3 regions of the Pseudomonas sp. GW821-FHT07G06 genome follow, and region 3 is predicted to be linked to each of the others. Evidence: predicted binding sites of a transcription regulator. Region 3 holds the regulator's gene; each other region holds the start of a gene.
The links. The regulator sigma-54, encoded in region 3, starts transcription at its own class of promoters, with help from an activator protein. The targets are predictions, from matches to a motif close to ANTGGCATNNANNTTGCTNT.
Positions count from the first base shown of each region.

Region 1 (3,260 bases), on a different contig from region 3:
GGTGTTGGGCGTCTCGCAGGGCGGGGACGACTTCGTGGGTGAGCCATTCACGTAAGGCTCGGTATTCGGGGCAGTAGTGGTAGACGAGCATGGCGTAGACACCGGATTCGCTGATCAGCAGGGTGTTTTCGATGTGACCGTGGATGAGGGTTTTGGTGGTTTGGTATTGGTCGGGATCGAGTTTTCGGAGTTGGCGGTCGTTGAGGTGAATGCGGAGTAATCGGCCTAGGTCGCGGGCGCTGAACCAGGGTTGGTTTTGCAGGAGGAGGGCGTGGAGGTGGAGTTTGTGGCGGGTGAAGATGTGGGGTGTTAGATAGTTTTCGTCCATGTTGTAGTACCCAAAATCGCATGAAGGACACTGCCGCTTATCGTCGCCAAACAATAAGGGTGGCAGCTGTGCGCGGGTTGGCGAACCGGTGCATGCGAAAAACCGGCAGACCCGAAGGTCTCCCACGCCCAGCCGCCATAATTCGAAAGGGAAAATGCCCGATATCGAACGTGGTCACTGTGCGTCACATGCTATTCAGGTCGCCAAACCCAGTGCTGAACATTCAGCGGGGATGAGCTTAGAGACCGGATACCTGGCGACGCAATCGGACGGCGGTGTGATGTTTGTAGGACGTTGCCGGGATTTTTGCGGGGCTTGGGATCAGAAGATCGCAGCCTTCGGCAGCTCCTACAGGGGGCTGTGTTTCAAAGCGGGATTGATGGGTTATTCGGTTGGCGGATTCAGCTTCGCTTCCATCTCCGCGACCTTCGTTTCAAGAGCCTCCAGCCGCGCCCGCGTACGTGCCAGTACAACCATCTGGCTATCGAACTCTTCCCGGCTCACCAGATCCAGTTTGCTGAAGCCGCTCTGCAGCAACATTTTGAACTGGCTTTCGATTTCGGCTTTCGGCAGCGGCGTGTCGCCGCTGAAGAGGCGGGAGGCGGTGCCGGTCAGGGCGTCGAGGAAGTCTTTTGGCGCGAGCATGGGCAATGTCCTGGAAACAATGACGGGCAGTGTATCACGCAGTGTCTATAGTCATTTGCGCGGGCAAGGGGTGCACGGTTTTCGCGCATCGGGACGGACGGCGTCGCACCGTTGTTGTGCGTAACGTGCCGGGTGTTGTCGCGAAGTATCCGCTATCCGCCGGTAAAGGCTTGAAAACAGTCAGTTTTGTGGAGATGGCAAGCTTTCTGCTTAGATGCTGATGACCCATGCACTGATGCAGTCGCTGTGACGAATGCAGTGCGCCAGGCGAATCACGGGGAGTGCTTCGCAAGGAGCGGTTAGCTGGCGTCGGACGGGCAGGTAAGGCCGACGATGCGTTACAAAGCCAGGCACTGCGCTTAGACTTGAGTCGGGTTTGTTTTCCTGGGGCAAGTCCACCAATTCGGGAGAGAGTTTTCATGAAGCTAGTCACTGCCATCATCAAGCCGTTCAAGCTGGACGACGTACGCGAGTCGCTGTCCGAGATCGGCGTGCAGGGCATTACCGTCACTGAAGTCAAAGGCTTTGGCCGGCAGAAGGGGCACACCGAGCTGTATCGCGGCGCGGAATACGTGGTCGATTTCCTGCCCAAGGTGAAGATCGACGTCGCCATCGACGACAAGGATCTGGACCGGGTAATCGAGGCCATCACCAAGGCGGCCAACACCGGCAAGATCGGTGACGGCAAGATCTTCGTGGTCAATCTGGAACAGGCGATTCGCATCCGTACCGGCGAAACCGATACCGACGCAATCTAAGCCGCCACAAACCCAACGCCCCAGGAGAAAACAATATGACTCTGCGTAAATTCGCAGGGCTAGGAGCCCTGTTGTCCATCGTAATGCCCAGCCTTGCTTTGGCGGCAGACGAAGTGGCGGCTCCGGTCCTCAACTCTGGCGACACTGCCTGGATGTTGACCTCTACAGCCTTGGTGCTGTTCATGACCATTCCCGGTCTCGCGCTGTTCTACGGCGGCATGGTCCGGTCGAAAAACATTCTTTCCGTGATGATGCAGTGCTTCGCCATTACCGGTCTGATCAGCGTCCTGTGGGTCATCTATGGCTACAGCATCGCGTTCGACACCACCGGCATGGAGCAGGGCGTCGTCAACTTCAACTCGTTCTTCGGCGGCATGGGCAAGGCATTCCTGGCCGGTGTCACGCCAGCCAGCCTGACCGGTCCTGCGGCGCTGTTCCCTGAAGCGGTGTTCATCACCTTCCAGATGACCTTCGCCATCATCACGCCGGCGCTGATCGTCGGTGCCTTCGCCGAGCGGATGAAGTTCTCCGCGATGCTGGTCTTCATGGGCATCTGGTTCACCCTGGTTTACGCGCCGATTGCGCACATGGTCTGGTCCGGTAACGGCGGCCTGATGTGGGACTGGGGCGTTCTGGACTTCGCCGGCGGCACCGTGGTGCACATCAACGCCGGTGTGGCCGGTCTGGTTGCCTGCCTGGTGCTGGGCAAGCGCAAAGGCTTCCCGACCACGCCGATGGCACCGCACAACCTCGGTTATACCCTGATGGGCGCGGCCATGCTGTGGGTCGGCTGGTTCGGTTTCAACGCCGGTTCCGCCGCTGCGGCCAACGGTACCGCCGGTATGGCGATGCTGGTGACGCAAATCGCGACTGCCGCTGCTGCGCTGGGCTGGATGTTTGCCGAGTGGGTCACCCATGGCAAACCTAGCGCACTGGGCATCGCTTCGGGCGTGGTTGCCGGCCTGGTGGCAATTACCCCGGCTGCCGGCACCGTTGGCCCGATGGGCGCGCTGGTCATCGGTCTGTCGGCTGGCGTGGTGTGCTTCTTCTGCGCGACCACCCTGAAACGCAAGCTCGGCTATGACGATTCCCTGGACGCCTTCGGTGTGCACGGTATCGGCGGTATCCTCGGCGCAATCCTGACCGGTGTGTTCGCCGCGCCGTCCCTGGGTGGCTTCGGCACCGTGACCGACATCGCCGCACAAGTGTGGATTCAGTGCAAAGGCGTGGGATTCACGGTGATCTACACCGCGATCGCCACGTACATCATCCTCAAGGTGCTGGATGCGGTCATGGGTCTGCGCATCAATGAAGAAGAAGAGGCAGTCGGCATCGATCTGGCGCTTCACAACGAACGCGGCTACAACTTGTAAGCACGCGCATAAAAAACTTGCCCGGCTTGCCGGGCATTTTTTTGTCTGAAATTTGTCATTGAAGGGGGAACTGAAAGGTTTTTTCCTACAGGTTTTAAGATGTTTGCGTCGGGTGTTTTTGTGCGGTCGAAGGCTTACAGGATTGAAGGAATATTA
Region 1 is NZ_JBYSVW010000003.1:230,832-234,091, forward strand. It holds gene AC3WJW_RS07665 (BRO-N domain-containing protein) at 1-328, opposite strand, end outside; gene AC3WJW_RS07670 (accessory factor UbiK family protein) at 713-973, opposite strand; gene glnK (P-II family nitrogen regulator) at 1,393-1,731, shown strand; gene AC3WJW_RS07680 (ammonium transporter) at 1,767-3,104, shown strand.
Region 1: the regulator sigma-54 is predicted to act here: its motif matches at 1,167-1,186, upstream of glnK (P-II family nitrogen regulator).

Region 2 (3,260 bases), on a different contig from region 3:
CGAAGGTGTGCCGCTCCACCCCTGCTGCCCGGGTTAAATGAGCTTAGATGCAAGGACAGATAAAAAAGTTGATGCAATGAAATGTCATAAGTCGACCCTTCGTCGAATAGTCCCTCCCGGCAACGGGAGCCATTCTCACTAAAGGATTAAGCTCATCATCCAGCGCAGGGCCGATCATACCGGGGTTTGGCTAATAAATACGCTACAAACACTCTGTTACTTATGGCCTTAACACATGAATGGTTACGTCCTTATGACAAAACGATCATTCCCTCGATGTGACGCATTGGTTAGAACTCAACTCAGGTTGGCGCCGCAATGACGCCAACACCTTGGCTCGTCACGCCGGCAACGAGCCCCCAACGGCAGAGTTTTTCTGCCAGACCTCAATAGAGGTCGACGCGATAAATACAGTCAACAAGTGAGGGCAACACCCTATGAGAAGACTTAAGCGTGATCCGTTGGAAAGAGCATTTTTGCGCGGATATCAATATGGCGTTGGTGGCAAATCCCGTGAGCTTTGCCCATTTACTCTACCGTCGGTACGTCAAGCCTGGATCAACGGCTGGCGAGAAGGACGCGGCGACAACTGGGACGGTATGACCGGCACTGCGGGAATCCACAGACTCAACGAACTTCACGCCGTCGGCTAATTACAGGGCACAACACTCCGACACGACAATCTGATTTTGTACTGAATTAACCACGCACGTCCCATCCGGACGGCGGGCTGCGGCCCAGGGGCTCCTTTAAAGGGGCCCTTTTTTATGAACGCAATTTTCCCGTGTAGGAGCTGCCGAAGGCTGCGATCTTTTGATCCTGAAAAATCAAAAAATCGCAGCCTTCGGCAGCTCCTACAAGATCAGCGTAGGGCGGCGATGGCGTCTACGGACTCGCGAATCAGCGCCGGGCCCTTGTAGATGAAGCCCGAGTAGATCTGCACCAGGCTCGCGCCCGCAGTGATTTTCTCTGCGGCGTGCTTGCCTTCGGTAATGCCGCCGGCAGCGATGATCGGCAGGCGACCACCCAGCTCAGATGCCAGCACTTTCACGGTGTGGGTGCTCTTGTCGCGAACCGGTGCGCCGGACAGACCACCGGCCTCGTCGCCATGTTCCATGCCTTCGACGCCTACGCGGCTCAGGGTGGTGTTGGTGGCGATGACCGCATCCATTCCGGTTTCGATCAGCGCCTGTGCAACCTGTGCGGTTTCTTCGTCGCTCATGTCCGGCGCGATCTTGATCGCCAGCGGTACATGCTTGCCATGACGCAAGGCCAGCTCCGCGCGGCGCTCGGCCAGATCGGCCAGCAACTGCTTGAGCGAGTCGCCGAATTGCAGGCTGCGCAGGCCCGGCGTATTCGGCGAACTGACGTTGACCGTCACATAGCTGGCGTGGGCGTACACCTTGTCCAGGCAGATCAGGTAGTCGTCCACGGCACGCTCGACCGGCGTATCGAAGTTCTTGCCGATGTTGATGCCCAGCACGCCCTTGTATTTGGCCGCCGCTACGCGGGCCAGCAGGTGGTCGACGCCAAGGTTGTTGAAGCCCATGCGATTGATGATCGCCTCGGCTTCCGGCAAACGGAACAGACGCGGCTTGGGGTTGCCCGGCTGCGGACGCGGGGTGATGGTGCCGATTTCGACAAAACCGAAACCCAGTTGGGCGAATCCATCGATGGCCGCGCCGTTCTTGTCCAGACCGGCGGCCAGGCCCACCGGGTTCGGGAAGTCCAGGCCCATGACGTTCACCGGCTTCTTCGCCGGGGCCTTGCACAGCAAGCCGTTGAGCCCAAGACGTCCGCCCGCGCCGATCAGGTCCAGGGACAGATCGTGGGAGGTTTCCGGGGAGAGTTTGAACAACAGCTGACGGGCCAGGGTGTACATGGGCGGATTTGACTCGATTGGCGGCGAATTGAGGCGGCGATTATAGCCGGGCAACGGGGTGGCAAGCGAGGCGCGTGATCAAATCAACGGTTAATGGCATATGCCTTGCACCCTTCCGGGCACCAGCACCCACGCCAGCGTCGGAATGGGTGCAAAGACAATGGCGTCGTCCCCGGCCTGCCCATGCACGGACCCGGGACGACGTTTTTTTTGCAAGGTGAGCGCGCGATGAACGAACCGTCAGCCGGCCCTCTGGCCTGGGTCAATGGCAGCGATGCCCCGGAAAAAACCGAAATCAATCTCGGCTTCATGGCCCTGAGCGACTGCGCCTCGGTGGTGGTCGCCGCCACCCAGGGCTTCGCCCAACCCTATGGCTTGACCCTGAACCTCAAGCGCCAAACGTCCTGGGCCAACCTGCGGGACAAGCTGGTCAGTGGCGAACTCGATGCCGCCCACAGCCTCTACGGCCTGATTTACGCCGTTCACCTGGGCATCGGTGGCGTGGCCGCGACCGACATGGCCGTGTTGATGGGCCTGAATCAAAACGGCCAGAGCATCAATCTGTCCCGCGGCTTGCAGGCGCTTGGGGTGACCAGTCCTGAGGCATTGGATCGGCACGTGCACCAAACTCGCCCAAAACTCACCTTCGCCCAGACGTTTCCTACCGGCACCCACGCCATGTGGTTGTATTACTGGCTGGCCAGCCAGGGTATACACCCGCTGCTGGATGTCGACAGCGTCGTGGTGCCGCCGCCGCAAATGGTCGCCCACCTGCGGGCCGGGCGTATCGACGGGTTCTGTGTCGGCGAACCCTGGTCCGCCAGCGCCGTGCAACAGGACCTCGGTTTCACCCTGGCCACGACCCAGACCCTCTGGCCCGATCACCCGGAAAAGGTCCTCGGTTGCACCCGTGCGTTCGTCGAGCAATACCCCAATACCGCGCGGGTGTTGGTGATGGCGGTTCTGGAAGCCAGCCGCTTCATCGAAGAAAGCCGCGAAAATCGTCGCAGCACCGCGCAATTGCTCAGTGCAGCGCAATACCTCGATGCGCCGCTGGATTGCATCGAGCCGCGCCTGCTGGGCGACTATGTCGATGGCCTGGGCAATCGCTGGCAAGACCCGCACGCCCTGCGCTTCCATGGTAAAGGCGAGGTCAATCTGCCGTACCTGTCCGACGGCATGTGGTTCATGACCCAGTTCCGTCGCTGGGGTTTGTTGCGCGATGACCCGGATTACCTCGCCGTAGCCCGTCAAGTCCATCAACTGGACTTGTATCGTGAAGCGGCCGGCGCTGCAGGTGTCGCGGCACCGGGCAAGGAGATGCGTAGCAGTCAATTGATCGACGGCAAGATCTGGGACGGTTCGGACCCGGCCGGTT
Region 2 is NZ_JBYSVW010000005.1:161,978-165,237, reverse strand. It holds gene rmf (ribosome modulation factor) at 438-653, shown strand; gene AC3WJW_RS12000 (quinone-dependent dihydroorotate dehydrogenase) at 863-1,882, opposite strand; gene AC3WJW_RS11995 (CmpA/NrtA family ABC transporter substrate-binding protein) at 2,111-3,260, shown strand, end outside.
Region 2: the regulator sigma-54 is predicted to act here: its motif matches at 1,975-1,994, upstream of AC3WJW_RS11995 (CmpA/NrtA family ABC transporter substrate-binding protein).

Region 3 (3,260 bases):
GGAGCCGAGTTTTTCACGGGCAATCAGCGCCTCGAAGACATCTTGCATCTCCAGAGCCGGCACTTCGCGGGCGATCAGATTGGCAATTTGTTCGAGGGCTTTCTTTTTACTGCCGCCCGGCACGTTCACGAGGGAACGGCCGGGGGTCAGGATACTTTCAAGTCGGATCATGGGTTGGGAGTGTTAACGACCGGTTGCGCCCTGAAGGAGGCTCTGGGTCTTTTCCTTATGCTTTTTGAGTTGTTTATCCAGCTTGTCGGTGAGTGCATCGATCGCAGCGTACATATCGGTATGTTCCGCATTGGCGACCACTTCATTCCCGGGAATATGCAGCGTGGCTTCGATTTTCTGCTTCAGCTTCTCGACGGTCATCGTGACCTGCACGTTAGTGATCTTGTCGAAATGTCGCTCCAATCGTTCGAGTTTTTCGCCGATGTAGGTGCGAAGAGGTTCGGTCACTTCCAGTTGGTGTCCACTGATGTTGACTTGCATACAGCTTCTCCTTCGTTGCCAGTGCATAAAGCGGTAGATCAGATGATCTACCACTGGAACGCTGTGGCGTGGCTCTACATCAACCGCTTGCGTTCGCTCGAAGGCGCGATCCCGAGGGATTCGCGGTACTTGGCGACGGTGCGGCGAGCCACCTGAATGCCTTGTGCCTCCAGTAAACCAGCGATCTTGCTGTCACTCAACGGCTTTTTCTGATTTTCCGCGGCAACCAGTTTTTTGATGATCGCCCGGATCGCCGTGGACGAGCATTCGCCGCCTTCGGAGGTGCTTACGTGACTGGAGAAAAAGTATTTCAGTTCATAGATGCCGCGGGGGGTGTGCATGAACTTCTGGGTGGTCACTCGTGAAATCGTCGACTCATGCATGCCGACCGCTTCGGCGATGTCATGCAGGACCAGCGGCTTCATGGCTTCGTCGCCATATTCGAGGAAACCGCGCTGATGCTCCACGATCTGGGTGGCAACCTTCATCAGGGTTTCATTGCGGCTCTGCAGGCTCTTGATGAACCAGCGGGCCTCCTGCAGCTGATTGCGCATGAACGTGTTGTCGGCGCTGGTATCGGCGCGGCGCACAAAACCGGCGTACTGGGCGTTGACCCGCAGTCGTGGCACCGACTCCTGATTCAGCTCCACCAGCCAGCGCTCGTTGTCCTTGCGTACGATAACGTCAGGTACGACGTACTCGGCTTCGGTGGACTCGATCTGCGAGCCCGGGCGCGGGTTGAGGCTCTGGACCAGCTCTATGACCTGGCGCAGCTCATCTTCCTTGAGCTTCATGCGGCGCATCAACTGGCTGTAGTCGCGGCTGCCGAGCAGGTCGATGTAATCGGTGACAAGGCGCTTGGCTTCGGCCAGCCAAGGCGTCTTGGCGGGCAACTGGCGCAATTGCAGCAGCAGGCATTCACCCAGATTGCGTGCGCCGATGCCGGCCGGCTCGAATTGCTGGATGCGGTGCAGGACGGCTTCGATTTCGTCCAGTTCGATGTCCAGTTCCGGATCGAAGGCTTCGAGGATTTCCTCGAGGGTTTCGTCCAGATAGCCCTGATTGTTGATGCAGTCGATCAGGGTTACGGCGATCAGGCGATCGGTGTCGGACATCGGGGCCAGGTTCAGTTGCCACAGCAGGTGGCTTTGCAGGCTTTCACCGGCCGAGGTACGGGTGGTGAAGTCCCACTCGTCATCGTCATTGCTGGGCAGGCTGCTGGCGCTGGTCTGGTAAACGTCTTCCCACGCGGTGTCGACGGGGAGTTCGTTGGGGATGCGCTCGTTCCAGTCACCCTCATCGAGGTTATCAACCGTCGGGGCGCTTTCCTGGTAGGAGGGTTCCTGGATATCGGTGTTGGGCTTTTGTTCGGCGTTGTCGGCCAAGGGGTCGGAATTGTCGAAGTCGTCGCCTTCTTCCTGGCGTTCGAGCATCGGATTGGACTCCAGGGCCTCCTGGATTTCCTGTTGCAGGTCCAGGGTCGACAATTGGAGCAGGCGGATGGCCTGTTGCAGCTGAGGTGTCATCGTCAGCTGCTGGCCCATTCTCAAGACTAGCGATGGTTTCATGGCAGGGGCTTAACACCTTATTCGCCGGCGCACATGCGCCATCCACTACAGGGCGCCGGGGCGCCAAACATAAGCAAATTATATGCCTGAAACTGAAGGATTTGCCTAGAGCGCTGTAACAATAAAAAACTATAAATTTGTGTTGCGGAGTTGCCCTTGTCGGGGGCTGAGCGCGCAGGTTTGCATGAGGCACCGATGAATCGCGAGACCGGTGCCCGGGCGGCTGCCTGGGCACAGCTCAGCGTTTACAGGCGGAACTCATGGCCCAGATACACTTCCTTCACCAGGTCGTTGGCCAGGATGGTCTCTGCATCACCTTCGGCGATCAACTGACCGTCATTGACGATATAGGCGGTTTCACAGATATCCAGGGTTTCACGAACGTTGTGGTCCGTGATCAGCACGCCAATGCCTTTGGCCTTGAGGTGGTAAATGATCTGTTTGATGTCGCCGACCGAAATCGGGTCCACGCCGGCGAACGGTTCGTCGAGGAGGATGAATTTCGGGTTGGTGGCCAGGGCGCGGGCGATTTCCACGCGGCGGCGCTCACCACCGGACAGGCTCATGCCGAGGTTGTCGCGGATGTGGCTGATGTGGAATTCCTGCAGCAGGCTTTCCAGTTCCTTGCGACGACCGGCCTTGTCGAGCTCCTTGCGGGTCTCGAGGATGGCCATGATGTTGTCGGCCACCGACAGTTTGCGGAAGATCGATGCTTCTTGCGGCAAGTAGCCGATACCGGCTTTTGCACGGCCGTGCATCGGCTGGTGGCTGACGTCCAGGTCATCGATCAGGACGCGGCCCTGGTCGGCTTGCACCAGGCCGACGATCATGTAGAAGCAGGTGGTCTTGCCGGCGCCGTTCGGGCCAAGCAGGCCGACGATCTGACCGCTGTCGATGGACAGGCTGACATCACGCACGACCTGGCGGCTCTTGTAGCTCTTGGCCAGATGCTGAGCTTTCAGAGTTGCCATTACTGGGCCTTTTTCTCGTCGGTTTTCTTCTTCGGCTGGATCACCATGTCGATACGCGGACGCGACTCGGTCACCTTGCTGCCGGTGGCGCGCCCGGCGCTGGCCAGCTTCTTCTCGGTGTCGTAGACGATTTTCTCGCCTTGGGTGACGTTGTTGTCCTTGTCGACAACCTTGGCCTTGTCGATCAACACGACGCGATTTTGCGTGGCGTGATACTGGATGGTCACGC
Region 3 is NZ_JBYSVW010000004.1:195,206-198,465, forward strand. It holds gene ptsN (PTS IIA-like nitrogen regulatory protein PtsN) at 1-171, opposite strand, end outside; gene hpf (ribosome hibernation-promoting factor, HPF/YfiA family) at 184-492, opposite strand; gene AC3WJW_RS09925 (RNA polymerase factor sigma-54) at 567-2,060, opposite strand; gene lptB (LPS export ABC transporter ATP-binding protein) at 2,306-3,031, opposite strand; gene lptA (lipopolysaccharide transport periplasmic protein LptA) at 3,031-3,260, opposite strand, start outside.